Regions from separate parts of the Lysinibacillus sp. CNPSo 3705 genome, predicted to be linked through region 2. Evidence: predicted binding sites of a transcription regulator. Region 2 holds the regulator's gene; the other holds the start of a gene.

Region 1 (7,061 bases), on a different contig from region 2:
ACAACCAAGGACTCTCTCTAGCATCAGCATTTACAACGTCTTCGAATTTCGCCATTCCAATGAAATTGCATGAAAGTACAAATTAGAATTATCGTTGTGACAAATTCGCCATGTTTCACAGAAAAGGTTTTTTTTTTTTCGATTTATGTTATGATATGATAATGATATAAAAAAGTTCGGTTGAGGTGAAATTAATGCAATATATCGTAACATTCATATGGTCATTCCTACTAGTTTCAATGTTAAACTACGTAGTAAGCTCTGTACTTGGTGTTGATTTTGATTTCCAAACTGCTGTTGTCACATCAGTTGTATTTACAATTCTTGTTTTCATCATCGGAGCAGTTATTCCAAACGAGTCAACTCCAGAAGCTGCAGACAATCATTAATTCAACTAGAAAAAACCTGTTTCGCTCAATGCGGAACAGGTTTTTTTGTTATTTTTCAACTATGCAATGACCATCATGCATTCTAATGTGCAATGTTTCACCTGGTAATACTTCACCTCGAAGCAATTCTTTTGCAACCGCAGTTTCAATATAGCGTTGCACGAAGCGTTTTAGTGGTCTAGCGCCAAACTGAGCATCTGCTCCTTGTTCTACAACCCAGTCAATTACATGTTGTTCTACTTGTAAAGTAATGTCTTGCTCAGCCACTCGTTTGACAAGCTGTTCGACATATTTCCAAGCAATCGCAGTAAAGTGTTCATCTGATAATGCATGGAACATAATAATATCATCCATACGATTTAACAGCTCTGGTTTAAAGTGTTGACGCAGTGCAGCCATCACTAAATCCTCAACTGCAACATCGTCTTCCTTCGCTTCCATTAAATAGCTTGAGCCAATGTTAGAAGTTAAAATGATCACTGTGTTCGTAAAGTTGACCATACGACCTTGGCTATCCGTAATGCGTCCATCATCTAATATTTGCAGTAAAATATTTGCAACATCAGGATGGGCTTTTTCAATTTCATCTAATAACACTACTGAATATGGATTTCGACGAACTGCTTCTGTTAATTGACCACCCTCTTCATAGCCAATATAGCCTGGAGGTGCCCCTACAAGACGTGATACACTATGTTTTTCCATATATTCACTCATATCAATGCGAATAAAATGATCCTCAGAATCAAACAGCTGTGCCGCTAGTGCCTTTGCAAGCTCTGTTTTACCAACACCTGTTGGCCCTAGGAATAAAAAGCTACCAATTGGTCGATGCGGGTCTTTAATACCAGCTCTAGCACGCCATACCGCTTCTGTAACAAGCTGTACAGCATTATCTTGTCCGACTACACGCTCATGCAATGTATCTTTTAAGCGCAATAATTTTTCACGCTCACCTTCTACTAATTTCGTCACTGGTATCCCCGTCCAGCGTGAAACGATAGATGCGATTTCATCAGCTGTTACCTCTTCACGTAAAATACGTGATTCCGTACCATTCTCTAATTGTTTTTCCATCTCTTGAATTTCCTTTTCAAGTGTAGGAATTTTACCATGTCGTAGTTCAGCAGCTTTATTTAAATCATATTTACTCTCTGCTTCATCTAAGTCACGACGGTATTTATCAAGTTTTTCACGTTTTTTCTGAATGCCGTGTAACGCTTCTTTTTCTGTTTCCCATTGTTTACGCATGCCCTCTGAGGATTCTTTCAGCTTTGTTAATTCCTCACTGAGTTGCTCTAAACGTTTTTTACTTGCCTCGTCCTTTTCTTTACGTAACGCTTGCTCCTCAATTTCGAGCTGCATAATACGGCGCGTTACTGCATCCAACTCCTGTGGCATGGAATCTATTTCTGTTCGAATCATCGCACATGCTTCATCGATTAAATCGATGGCCTTATCTGGCAGGAAACGCTCTGTAATATAACGATTTGAAAGCTCTGCTGCCGCTACAATCGCACGGTCATGAATACGTACTGCATGATGTAACTCAAAGCGCTCTTTCAAGCCTCGTAATATGGAAACGGTATCTTCAATAGATGGCTCCCGTACAAGCACTTGTTGAAAACGACGCTCTAAAGCAGGATCCTTTTCAATATACATACGGTATTCGTCTAATGTTGTAGCCCCGATACAATGTAGCTCACCTCGTGCAAGCATTGGCTTCAGCATATTCCCAGCGTCCATCGCACCATCTGTTTTACCTGCACCAACAATTGTATGAATTTCATCGATAAATAAAATGATGCGCCCCTCGGAGTCTTTTACCTCTTTTAAAACACCTTTTAAGCGCTCTTCAAATTGTCCACGATAACTAGCACCTGCTATCAAAGCACTCATATCTAACTCATACAATATGCAATCCTTTAACCCATCAGGCACATCACCCTTTACGATACGTTGGGCTAACCCTTCTACAATTGCTGTTTTACCAACCCCCGGCTCACCTATTAAAACAGGGTTATTTTTCGTTTTACGTGTTAATATACGAATGACATTTCGAATTTCTTCATCACGTCCGATTACCGGATCCATTTTACCGTTTTTTACTTCATCTATTAAATTACGTCCAAATTTTTCTAATGGTTTTTTGTCATCTGTTTGTTGAAATTGCATATTTAGCACTCCTTTTCAATAATGTTAAGCGGAATCTCGTTTGCCATTCTGTTTCACAAAAAATGTTTGACCTTTTTTGACTAACTTTATTTTACAACACACGACAAACCTCCGCAAAGAATTAGCCCTAAAATTTCTTCCCTTATAACTGGAAAATTACGTTATAATAAAAGTATGTTTCTTAGATTTAGTATCGAAATTGTTCACCATCCTTTTGTAATAATTAGACATCTTTTACAAAAAGAAAGCGATGTGTTGGAAATATGGTTATAATGGATTATATACAAGAAAAATTTCATGATCTTTTTCAAAAGCACGGTGTTTTTATTAAAGTAAATAAGGATAGTAAAATTTTTTTAGAGGGCGAACGTGCGCAAGAAATTTATTATATAAAAACAGGAGCTATCTCGATTAGCCAGGAAACAGAGAATGGGAAGGAATTAACCATTCGTATTTGTGGTCCAGATAGTATTATTGGAGAAGGCTCATTATTTTGTAAACTTACGTATAATTCTATGACTGCTAAAGTTTTAGAACCCTCTAGTTTATTTGTACTAAGCCGTGAATCATTGGAACTTTTACTAGTGGAACAACCTAATTTAATGGTGGAATATATGAAATGGTTGCAAACAGAAAATTTAAAACATCAAAGTCGTTTGCGCGATTTAGTTTTAAATGGTAAAAAGGGCGCTTTATTTTCAACACTCATCCGCCTTTCAAATACTTATGGTAAGCCTTTAGAAAATGACACTATTTATATTGACCTCCCATTAACAAATACAGAAATCGCTAATTTATGTGCGACGAGTCGCGAAATGATTAATCGCATGCTTAATGACTTAAAGAAGCGAAATATTATATCCTTCGAAAAAGGTTATATTACCATTCACGATTTACAATTTTTAAAGGATGAAATTGCCTGTGAGAATTGTCCGTTACAAATATGTCGTATTGATTAAATCGTTATACGCAAAATCCCCGCTTATGAGTTGTAAGCGGGGATTTTTTATAATGGTCAAGGAAATCGTTGTGTATATTATGAGGGAGATTTCCGTTCCAGGCTACTCGCTTTCCTGTGGGCGAGCGTCGAGTAGCCTGGAACTCCAATCAGCGATAGCGTAGAACTTTTATAAATTTCGGAACAACTTATAGCAGTGATGTAATTGTATATTGTTGCCGCTGACACTTCGTTTTCGGCAGACGAAACCTTTTTGTTAAAGTTGTGTATTTGCTCTTTGGAAGGTGGATGTCGATAAAAATGAAAAGTTGGGTGATAAAACGTGAAAGTTTATCGATAAAATTTAAAAGTTGGGCGATAATTCCTAAAAGTGTTCCGATAAAACTAAAAAGTTGGGTGTTATTTTGTTAAAACGTACATCATGTGATTCAGTTGATTGGAGTTCAGACTGGGCGACTCCTCAGGGATCAGATCACAAAGCGAGTGAAGCGGCTCACCGGACGCCACCAGGAAGCTTTGCTCTGTGCGAAAGCGAAGCGTCAGCTACAAAGCGCCCAGCCGGAACGGAAATCAACCCCTCGTTTTGCCGAAGAGCCCTATTTTGATTAGCACAATGGTTTTTTGATGCAAAAATCCCCGCTTACTGTTGCAAGCGGAGATTTTTTATCTGCTTTATGTGGACTTAGCGTACACCTAATGCCATTTTTGCATAGCGTGACATTTTATCTTTTGACCAAGGTGGATTCCATACAATGTTGACATTTGTACTTTTTACCTCTGGAAGCTCACCTAAAGCTGTATTCACTTGATCAACAATAACAGGTCCTAGCGGGCAACCCATAGAAGTTAATGTCATTGTAACAGTTGCTACACCTTCTTCATCTAACTCTACATCATATACTAAACCTAAGTTGACGATATCAATACCAAGCTCAGGGTCAATTACATTTTCTAATGCACCTAACATGCTGTCTTTCATATCTTGATCCATCTGTATTTCTCCTTCCGTCACAGTGTTAACTTAATCATAGCAGATGCATCTTATTATGCCAAATGCTGTGCAAGCCATTCAGTTGCTGCTAACATACCGTCTCGTGACACAGCATGGCCCGCTCTTTTATTTGCTAAAAATTTTAAGTCTTCTGGATTTTGTTCATAGTATTTGCGTAAAGATAAATAAAAATTATACGTTTCATTAAAAGGAACGGTTTTATCTAATTCCCCATGCCAAAATAACACAGGTCTTCCTGCGAATTTTTCTGGTGTTAGACTGACATCATATTTAGCAAGAAGCTCATTCGTTTGTTGTACTTCTTCTTCGGACATTGGCAATTTTACACCGCTTTTAGCGAATTGCTGTAATTGATACTCCGCTAATTTAAGAAACCCTGGCGCACCCATACATACTGCTGCTGTATTAATCCAGTCATAACGCTTTAAACAACCTGATGTTACTATTCCACCCATCGATGTACCAGCAACGCCAATTTTATCATTCAGTAATAATTTTTTATTCTTTAATTCATTATATAATTGTTCAACTTCATGAATAGAATTTAAAACGATATCCCAAAAATGTAAGCTCATTTTCATCTCAGATAGACCTTCACTACGGTCGCCATGTAATTTTGCATCTGGTAATAGGACACGCACCCCCCTGCCTACTAATTGGTATGCATAATGTAAGTTATGTTCTTTTGCACTCATAAAGCCATGTAAAAAAATCACTACCGGGGTTTCTTCATTCATACTTGCCGTATGTATATGTAATAAAGGAATATTTCCCCACAATTCTTTTTCAACAATCATCTTTGTCACTCCCAATTTTTGTCTCATCTTTATGTTAGCAAACTTTTCTCACTGTGACAAAATTTTGACGAATGGATGACAAAGAGATACTATTCAAATTATAGGAAAGGGGCAATAAGCTATGAAACCGCATTTAATCGTTTTGGACTTAGATGGTACGTTATTAACGGACCAACAACAAATTTCAACAAAAACTAAAAAAACATTATTGCAGGCAAAAGAACAAGGCCATCAAGTGATGATTGCTACAGGTCGTCCTTATCGTGCGAGTGATATTTACTATCACGAGCTTGGCCTTACAACGCCCATCGTGAATTTTAATGGTGCTTACGTCCACCACCCAAAAAATGCTGCTTGGCAAACTATGCATACTCCTATTGATTTAGGTGTAGTGCATGATGTCGTCGATTCCATTAAGAGCTATGAATACGAAAATATCATTGCTGAAATTAAGGACGATATTTATGTGCATACAGAAGATGAACGGATATTAAATATTTTTAATATGGGGAATCCAAAAATTACTCTTGGAGATCTCTATACTCATTTACTTGATGACCCAACTAGTTTACTAATTCAAGCGAATGATGTAAATTCCACGATTATTCGTGATCATTTACAGGCTGTTCATGCAGAGGTCATCGAACATCGTCGTTGGGGTGCACCGCTTCACATTATTGAAATTGTTCGCCGTGGCTTAAATAAAGCAGTAGGAATCGCTCATGTAGCAAAAGATTTAGGAATCCCACGCGAGCGTATTATTGCATTCGGTGATGAAGATAACGATTTAGAAATGATCGATTATGCAGGCATCGGTGTAGCAATGGGCAATGGCATTCCTGCATTAAAAAATATTGCCAATGAAATTACTACAACCAATAATGACGATGGCATCGCTAAAATACTCATCGATCGCTTGAAATTAACCTAGTTAAGTAGTAATTTGAAAATAAATACCCTATTTTTTTCTGTTTAACTTTATTCAAGAGTACTCTTTATTCGCTGAGTACTTATTGAATAAAGTTAAACATCCTATGTTGCAATTATACTGAAACTCGATATGATAATATATCTATATAATATTTCATTCGAAATAGTTTTGAGAAACATAGAGTGGAAAGTGAAAGCTCGACACTTGTTCACCTGTTATGTAGTATAGGTATTTGAAAACTTCTCATATAGAATATTAAATTAGGGGGACAAATGATGAAAATTTTTACTGATAGTGGATGCGATTTACCAAAGTCTTACTATGAAGAAAACAATGTTGAACTTCTTCCACTACGCGTGCAATTGAACAATAATGAATATGATGATGTCGTTTCAATTGATTCCAAAGAAATTTACGATGCTATTCGTCAAGGTGCTCACCCAAAAACATCCCAAGTATCACCTGAGATTTTTCTCAACCATTTCGAAAATCTAGCAAAGAATGAAGAGGAAGGGATTTATATTGCCTTTTCATCGGAATTATCAGGCACCTATAATACGGCGGTCATGATTCGCAATCAAGTGCAGGAGCAATATCCCTCCCTTAAATTAGCTATTATCGATTCTAAATGTGCTTCACTTGGTTTTGGCCTAGTAGTCGAAGAAGCGGTTCGACTTCGAAATACAGGTGCTTTATTGGAAGAAATCGAAGCAAAAATCACAGCTCTTACCCCACAAATGGAACACTTATTTACGGTTGAGGATTTAGATTACCTTGCTAAAGGTGGGCGTGTATCAAA
Region 2 (7,061 bases):
CATCCATTTTGCGGATTCATAGCCGCAGCTTGAGCATACAAATTTTGTTTTTTTCTTCGCCAAAATGCATCCACCTCGAATATTTGTTCTTATATTTATTGTACATCAATTTAAGCCTTGGCGTAATTACGTCCGGATTTTTAATTGTGCCCGCATAATTTATTCCTTTTAAAATCGTCCGACGAGGCTTTGGGGGCAACGTGATGGTGGTCACTCAGTCGTTACCACAGGACGTGGCGCTCTTAGACTAAGTTCCTCTATTTCAGTAGGTGTTTGGAACCCTCTAAAAAGGAACCACCTTCAGAAATGCTAAATGACGATAAAAAAGAACAGCTTGGCACTATGCCTTGCTGTTCTTTTCAAATAAACATTTAATGGGCAGATGAGGGATGAATGCCCCCACTGTTGAAGATTATTTAGAAGTAGAAACTTCCTCTTTTTTCTTCACAACAAACTCTTCATTTACGTAATCAATAATAACTTGATTACCCTTCTCTACATTGCCTTTCAGCAGTTCTTCCGATAAACGGTCTTCTACTTGTTTTTGCAACGAACGACGTAGTGGACGAGCACCGTATTGAGGATCGTAGCCTTCCTCTGCAATTTTCTCGAGTGCCGAATCCGTTAACTCTAACGAAATGTCTTGCTCCTTCAGACGTTTTGTTAAAGCATTCGCCATCATTGCGACGATTTCTTTTAAATGTTCTTTTTCTAGTGAGTGGAAGACAATCATTTCGTCGATACGGTTTAAGAACTCTGGACGGAATGCTTTTTTCAATTCCTCGAGCATTGTACCCTTCATATCTTTATACTTCGTATCAGTACCACCTACATTAAAGCCAAGGTTTTTCTGATATTTTAAAGCATCTGCACCGACGTTTGAAGTCATAATAACAACGGTATTGCGGAAATCGACCACTCGACCTTTAGAATCTGTTAAACGGCCATCTTCAAGTACTTGAAGTAAGATATTGAAAACATCTGGATGAGCCTTCTCAATTTCATCTAGTAATACTACTGAATACGGTTTACGACGAACCTTTTCCGTTAGTTGACCGCCATCATCAAAACCTACATAGCCTGGAGGTGAACCAACTAAACGTGAAGTCGAATGTTTTTCCATGTACTCAGACATATCCACGCGAATCATTGCGTCCTCATCGCCAAACATAACCTCAGCTAGTGCTCTGGCAAGCTCTGTTTTACCAACCCCTGTAGGGCCTAAGAAAATAAATGAGCCAATTGGTCGTTTCGGATCTTTCAAACCAGCTCTTGCGCGACGTATTGCACGAGAAATTGCCTCTACTGCTTCTCCTTGACCTACAACCCGTTTGTGTAACTCTTCTTCAAGTTGTAATAACTTAGACGATTCTTCTGACGCAATTTTCGAAACGGGAATTCCAGTCCACATAGATACTACCGCTGCTACATCATCCACTGTCACTTTTGACTCGGCTTTACCTTGTTCTTCCTTCCAGTTTTTTCTTGTAGTTTCGATTTCATCTTTTAGCTTTTGCTCTGTATCTCTTAATGATGCTGCCTTTTCAAATTCTTGACCTGAGACAGCTGCATTCTTTTCAGAGCGCACATTTTCAAGCTTATCTTCAAGTGCCTTTAAGTTTGGTGGCACTGCGAATGAACGTAAGCGGACTTTAGAACCGGCTTCATCGATTAAGTCAATCGCCTTATCTGGTAAGAAACGATCAGAAATATATCGATCACTCATTTTTGCTGCCGCTTCAATTGCTTCATCAGTGATTTTCACACGGTGATGTGCTTCATAACGATCACGTAAGCCTTGAATAATTTGAATTGCTTCTTCTACAGTTGGTTCATCAACTTGAATTGGTTGGAAACGACGCTCTAATGCCGCATCCTTCTCAATATATTTGCGATACTCATCTAGTGTCGTTGCACCAATACATTGCAGCTCGCCACGTGCTAAAGATGGTTTTAAAATATTTGACGCATCTATGGCACCTTCTGCACCACCCGCACCGATCAATGTGTGCAATTCATCGATGAATAAAATAACATTTCCTGCTTGGCGAATTTCATCCATTACCTTTTTCAAGCGGTCCTCAAATTCACCACGATATTTTGTTCCAGCAACAACTGTCCCCATATCAAGTGTCATAACACGTTTATCACGAAGAATTTCTGGGACTTCATTATTAATAATTTGCTGTGCCAAGCCTTCAGCAATAGCTGTTTTACCAACACCTGGCTCCCCGATTAATACAGGGTTATTTTTTGTACGACGTGATAGAACCTCAATAACACGTGTAATTTCCTTGCTTCGACCAATGACTGGATCTAAAGTGCCTTCACGAGCAATTTGCGTTAAATCACGCGCAAGGCTATCTAATGTTGGTGTATTGGCAGCCTGTGCAGCTTGTTGACCAGATTGAGCATTATCGTTATTACCTAATAACAATAGCACTTGCTGACGAGCCTTATTCAATCCGACACCAGCATTATTTAATACACGGGCCGCTATACCTTCACCCTCACGAATAAGCGCTAATAGTAAATGCTCTGTGCCGATATAGGAATGACCTAATTTACGTGATTCATCGACTGATAGTTCTATTACCTTTTTAGCGCGAGGTGTGTAGTGGACAATTGGACCAACATCTTCTTTACCTTTCCCTACAAGCTCTTCGATACCTGATTCAATCATTTGGGGACTAATATCAATGGCTTCTAATGCTTTTGCAGCAATACCGCCACCTTCACGGATAAGCCCTAATAGAATATGCTCTGTTCCAATTGATTCGTGTTTCCAACGAATTGCCTCTTCTTGGGCAAGCTGTAATACTTTTTGCGCGCGTTGTGTAAAACGATTAAACATCAAATGAATCCTCTCCTTTTCTCCGAATAATAGGCTTACTCATATTTTCTCGAGATAGTGCCTCACGAAGCATTTCCGCTCGTACGCGATCTCGCTCAGTAGGTGGCAAAACGTCACCTGCGTAATTCTGTAAAAATCCAGGTTGCATACTAACAACACATTCGTTTAATTTAGTCGCTTTAATACCTTCAATTAACCGTAAATCTACTCCTAAACGAACATTTGAAAGACAGGTAGCAGCTTCCTCACTCGTTAAAATTCGAGCATGTGTTAATGTCCCTAAAGCACGGTATACACGGTCTTCTAAGGCAAGCTCTGCTTTTTCCATTAACTTTCCTCTTGCATGTCGTTCTTTTTGAATTATTTTTTCAGCGACACTTTGGATATCGGCTAAAATATCATCCTCTGTTTTCCCTAGTGTAATCTGATTTGACACTTGGTAAACATTCCCTATATTTTCACTACCCTCCCCATATATTCCTCTTACCGTCATTCCTAATCGTGTCATCGCATTAATGATTTGATTCATCTGACCCGTAAGTGTAAGGGCAGGCAGGTGCATCATGACAGATGCTCGTAAACCAGTACCAATATTTGTTGGACAACTTGTTAAATAACCAAATGTATCTCGAAATGCGTAAGGCAAGGCTTTCTCTAAGGTACGATCAATTTTATTAGCTTGCTCGTATGCCTTTTGAAGTTGAAAGCTCGCCGTCATACATTGAATGCGTAAATGGTCTTCTTCGTTCACCATAATGCTAGTTGATTCGTCATCAGATAAGAGCATGGAGCCAACTCGCTCTTTTTTTGCAAGCTGAGGACTAATCAAGTGCTTTTCCACAAGTATTTGACGCTGTAAAGACGTTAAGTCTTTAATAGCAAAATATGAATAATTTTCTCGAAGTTCTGTACTATCCTTGATTGCATGTGTAACTGCGTGTTCCACCTGTAATGCTTCATCCTCTGTAAAGGCTAATGGAAAACGATAACCATCTAAATTTCGAGCAAGGCGAATGCGTGTACTTATGACAATATCTGAATAATCGTCCTCTACACTCATCCATATCGGTGTAGCACGCTCTAAAAATGACTCAATCATCACGACACATCACCACCTTCAAATTGTAGCTGCTTCTCAAGTTCCTTCGCTTCATCACGAAGCTTTGCGGCCTCTTCAAATTGTTCTTCATCTACAGCAATCTTCATACGTTTACGAATATCTTCAATTTGCTTTTTGATGACATAGACATTATTTTGGGCACCGGGCATTTTTCCTATATGTTGAGGACCAGCCTGTATACGGTTAAAGAGCTTCGGTAAGTGTTCACCAAAGGTATCATAGCAGCTAGGGCATCCAAACTTACCTTCTTTTAAAAATTGTTTATACGTAAATCCACATTGTGGGCATGTTTGCGGTTGTGGTGGTGCCTGCTGTTTTTCACCCACTTGTTGTTGCTGCCATGTAGGGGAGCCAAACCAATTGGATAATAACTGCTGAATAGATATTGGCTCTTGCTTAAACTCAGCATGAAATGGATGGAACTGCGAGGCACAGACGTCACAATAATGATGCTCTACTTTTTGACCATTTTGAATTTGTGTTACGGTAACTGTCGCATTACGCTGCTTACAATGTTCGCATATCATTCCCATCACCTCTTTATTTGTGCTGTTCATATTTAATCGTTGTTAGCATCGCTCGTAAAATTCTTGCTCGAATAATATCCCGTAATGGGAGTTGCAAATCGAGAGTTGAGCGATCAACTGCTGCTAACATTAATTTCGCTTCTCGCTTTGAAATTACCTGCTCATCAATTAGTCGATACACTAAATCTTCTGCCATTGTTTGCGATGCCCCACCTTCTATTTGCGCGAGGACATCATCAATCAGATCAATTTGTGAATTCGCGCGGACACGTAAAATTCGAATGTATCCACCACCACCACGTTTGCTTTCAACAAGATAACCTCGCTCGACAGTAAATCTAGTATTGATTACATAATTTATTTGTGAGGGCACGCATTGAAATTTATCTGCGATTTCACTACGTTTTATTTCAATATGCCCTTCTCCACCTAATTCAAGCACTTGCTTTAAGTAGCCTTCTATGATGTCTGATATATTACGCATTTTAGGAATACACCTCGCTTACTTCACTGACTTTGACTATCTTTGACTTTCTTTGAGTATATTATACAAAACGCTTGAAAATAATTGCAATTATTTCGCACTTAGAAAAAATCAATTATGCCTATGCCAGAAATAATTGCGTCCGGAATCGGCTTTGTGGTTTGGCGAGCAGGATGTTTTTTGCCCGAAAGCGTAGCGTCAGCAGCTTGATGCAGGTCAGTTAGCCGTTATCGTAAGGAAGCGATGATTTTAGGCTAACATCCGCCAGAGGCTTCACTTATTTCAGCGGATGTTTGGACAACCGTTGAAATAAGTTTCTTAGTTATAAGATGCCCTTTTCAGCTATAGAAAAAACGCAAGCATATGCAACTAGCATATACTTGCGTCTATAAAAATTATACCCATCGACCAACTATTGGATAACGCCAATGCTCATCAGATAGAGCCTTTACAATACCGATAATTGGTGCAATAAAATACATGATACCAAACACAATTAAGAACGGTATACCAATGATTAGGAAGCTTAAAATCCCCGAAATTGTCATTAATACCCCCATCACAACTTGGAACAATAAGGCTTGCACGGAAATACTTTTTACCTCTTCATCTGAGCTGATTAAGAAAAATATAATCGGTACTAACCATGGCGCAAAAAACGCACTTGCGTGTATGATTACCTTAGACCATTTAGTTTCCATTTATATCAATCCTTCCATTTAATTTTTTATTTTATGTACTACTATTTACGGATCTATTTCTTAAATAGTTTCAAATATAAATTGGATTTTAAAATTTTTTTGAAAGGCATGTGATAACCGATGGAATTTAATAACAAACTTGCCAACGAATACGAAAAAGGTATTCGTCGCACGCTCCCTAGCTATGATGCAATGCTACGTTTGACACAAACCTTTTACCAATCTGCGTTACATGAAACAGCTGAATTTTTAGTAGTTGGCTCCGGAAGCGGCAATGAGATTTTACAGCTTGCTGAGAAAAGTCCTCATTGGTCATTTGTTGGTATAGATCCGTCAGAAGCGATGCTGCAAATCGCTGGTGAACGTTTAAAATCTCTACCTAATAATATTTCTTTATATCAAGGAACTATACTGGATACTCAGTTACCTGCAGTGAAGTTTGATGCAGCAAGCTGTGTATTAGTGCTTCACTTTATACAAGATGATCAGGAGAAGCTTGCAACATTACAAGAAATAGCGAATAATTTAAAGCCTGGTGCTCCCTTTGTCCTCGTCTCAAAATATGGGCAGCAAGGTTCCTTAGAAACTGAGCTACAATTTGATTTATGGCGTGCTTATTGGCTACAGCATACAAAGCTAACACCATCGGAAGTAGCAGAAATGGAGAAATCGATACGTTCTCTTTCATTTATGCGTGAAGAGGACATTTTAGCACTATTACAGCAGGCAGGTTTTACAAAACCATCTAGATTCTTTGCGACTGCTTTATTTGGTGGTTGGATATGTTATAAAGAAAGTTTGTTGTGAAGATATATACACCTGTTAAGCTATAATTAACAGAATTGAGGTGAATGCTGTGATACGTACAATTGGCATTACAAAAGACCAAAAGCTTATAAAGGATTTTCCGCTTGAAGATATACACAAAAACGAATTTGAATGGTACTGGGTCGATTTTAATTGTCCGACCGATGAGGAAGAACTACTGTTAGATACATTTTTCCATTTTCACCCACTCGCTATAGAAGATTGTTTAATGCGTTTACAGCGACCAAAGCTCGATTTTTATGATGATTTCCACTTCTTTGTTATCCAAAGAGTTAACGAAGAATTAACAGCTGAAGAAGTAAACATTTTTGTTTCTAATAAATTTATTGTCACATTTCATAAAAATTCAGCACCGGAGATAGATCGAGTACAAATGATGTTAGAAAAACAGCCAAAGAATTGGGAACGTGGCACCATCTATTTAACATACCAGATAATCGATAAAATCGTTGATAACTATTTCCCGCTTGTCTATAAGATTGAGGATCATTTAAATGCACTAGAAGATGAGCTTACCTATCAAAGTAACCTTAACGCTATGAAAATT

The links. The regulator CtsR, encoded in region 2, represses protease genes until heat stress. The targets are predictions, from matches to a motif close to ATGGTCAATAAAGGTCAAACA.
Region 1: the regulator CtsR is predicted to act here: its motif matches at 2,628-2,648, upstream of PVA17_RS19080 (ATP-dependent Clp protease ATP-binding subunit).

What each region holds. Positions count from the first base shown of each region.
Region 1 is NZ_JAQZSD010000055.1:3,536-10,596, forward strand. It holds gene PVA17_RS19075 (YjzD family protein) at 195-389, shown strand; gene PVA17_RS19080 (ATP-dependent Clp protease ATP-binding subunit) at 438-2,564, opposite strand; gene PVA17_RS19085 (Crp/Fnr family transcriptional regulator) at 2,837-3,523, shown strand; gene PVA17_RS19090 (metal-sulfur cluster assembly factor) at 4,205-4,513, opposite strand; gene PVA17_RS19095 (prolyl oligopeptidase family serine peptidase) at 4,567-5,331, opposite strand; gene PVA17_RS19100 (Cof-type HAD-IIB family hydrolase) at 5,453-6,262, shown strand; gene PVA17_RS19105 (DegV family protein) at 6,538-7,061, shown strand, end outside.
Region 2 is NZ_JAQZSD010000002.1:73,286-80,346, reverse strand. It holds gene radA (DNA repair protein RadA) at 1-63, opposite strand, end outside; gene PVA17_RS01220 (ATP-dependent Clp protease ATP-binding subunit) at 413-2,857, opposite strand; gene mcsB (protein-arginine kinase McsB) at 2,847-3,956, opposite strand; gene PVA17_RS01210 (UvrB/UvrC motif-containing protein) at 3,953-4,501, opposite strand; gene PVA17_RS01205 (CtsR family transcriptional regulator) at 4,515-4,985, opposite strand; gene PVA17_RS01200 (DUF4870 domain-containing protein) at 5,381-5,686, opposite strand; gene PVA17_RS01195 (class I SAM-dependent methyltransferase) at 5,807-6,493, shown strand; gene corA (magnesium/cobalt transporter CorA) at 6,543-7,061, shown strand, end outside.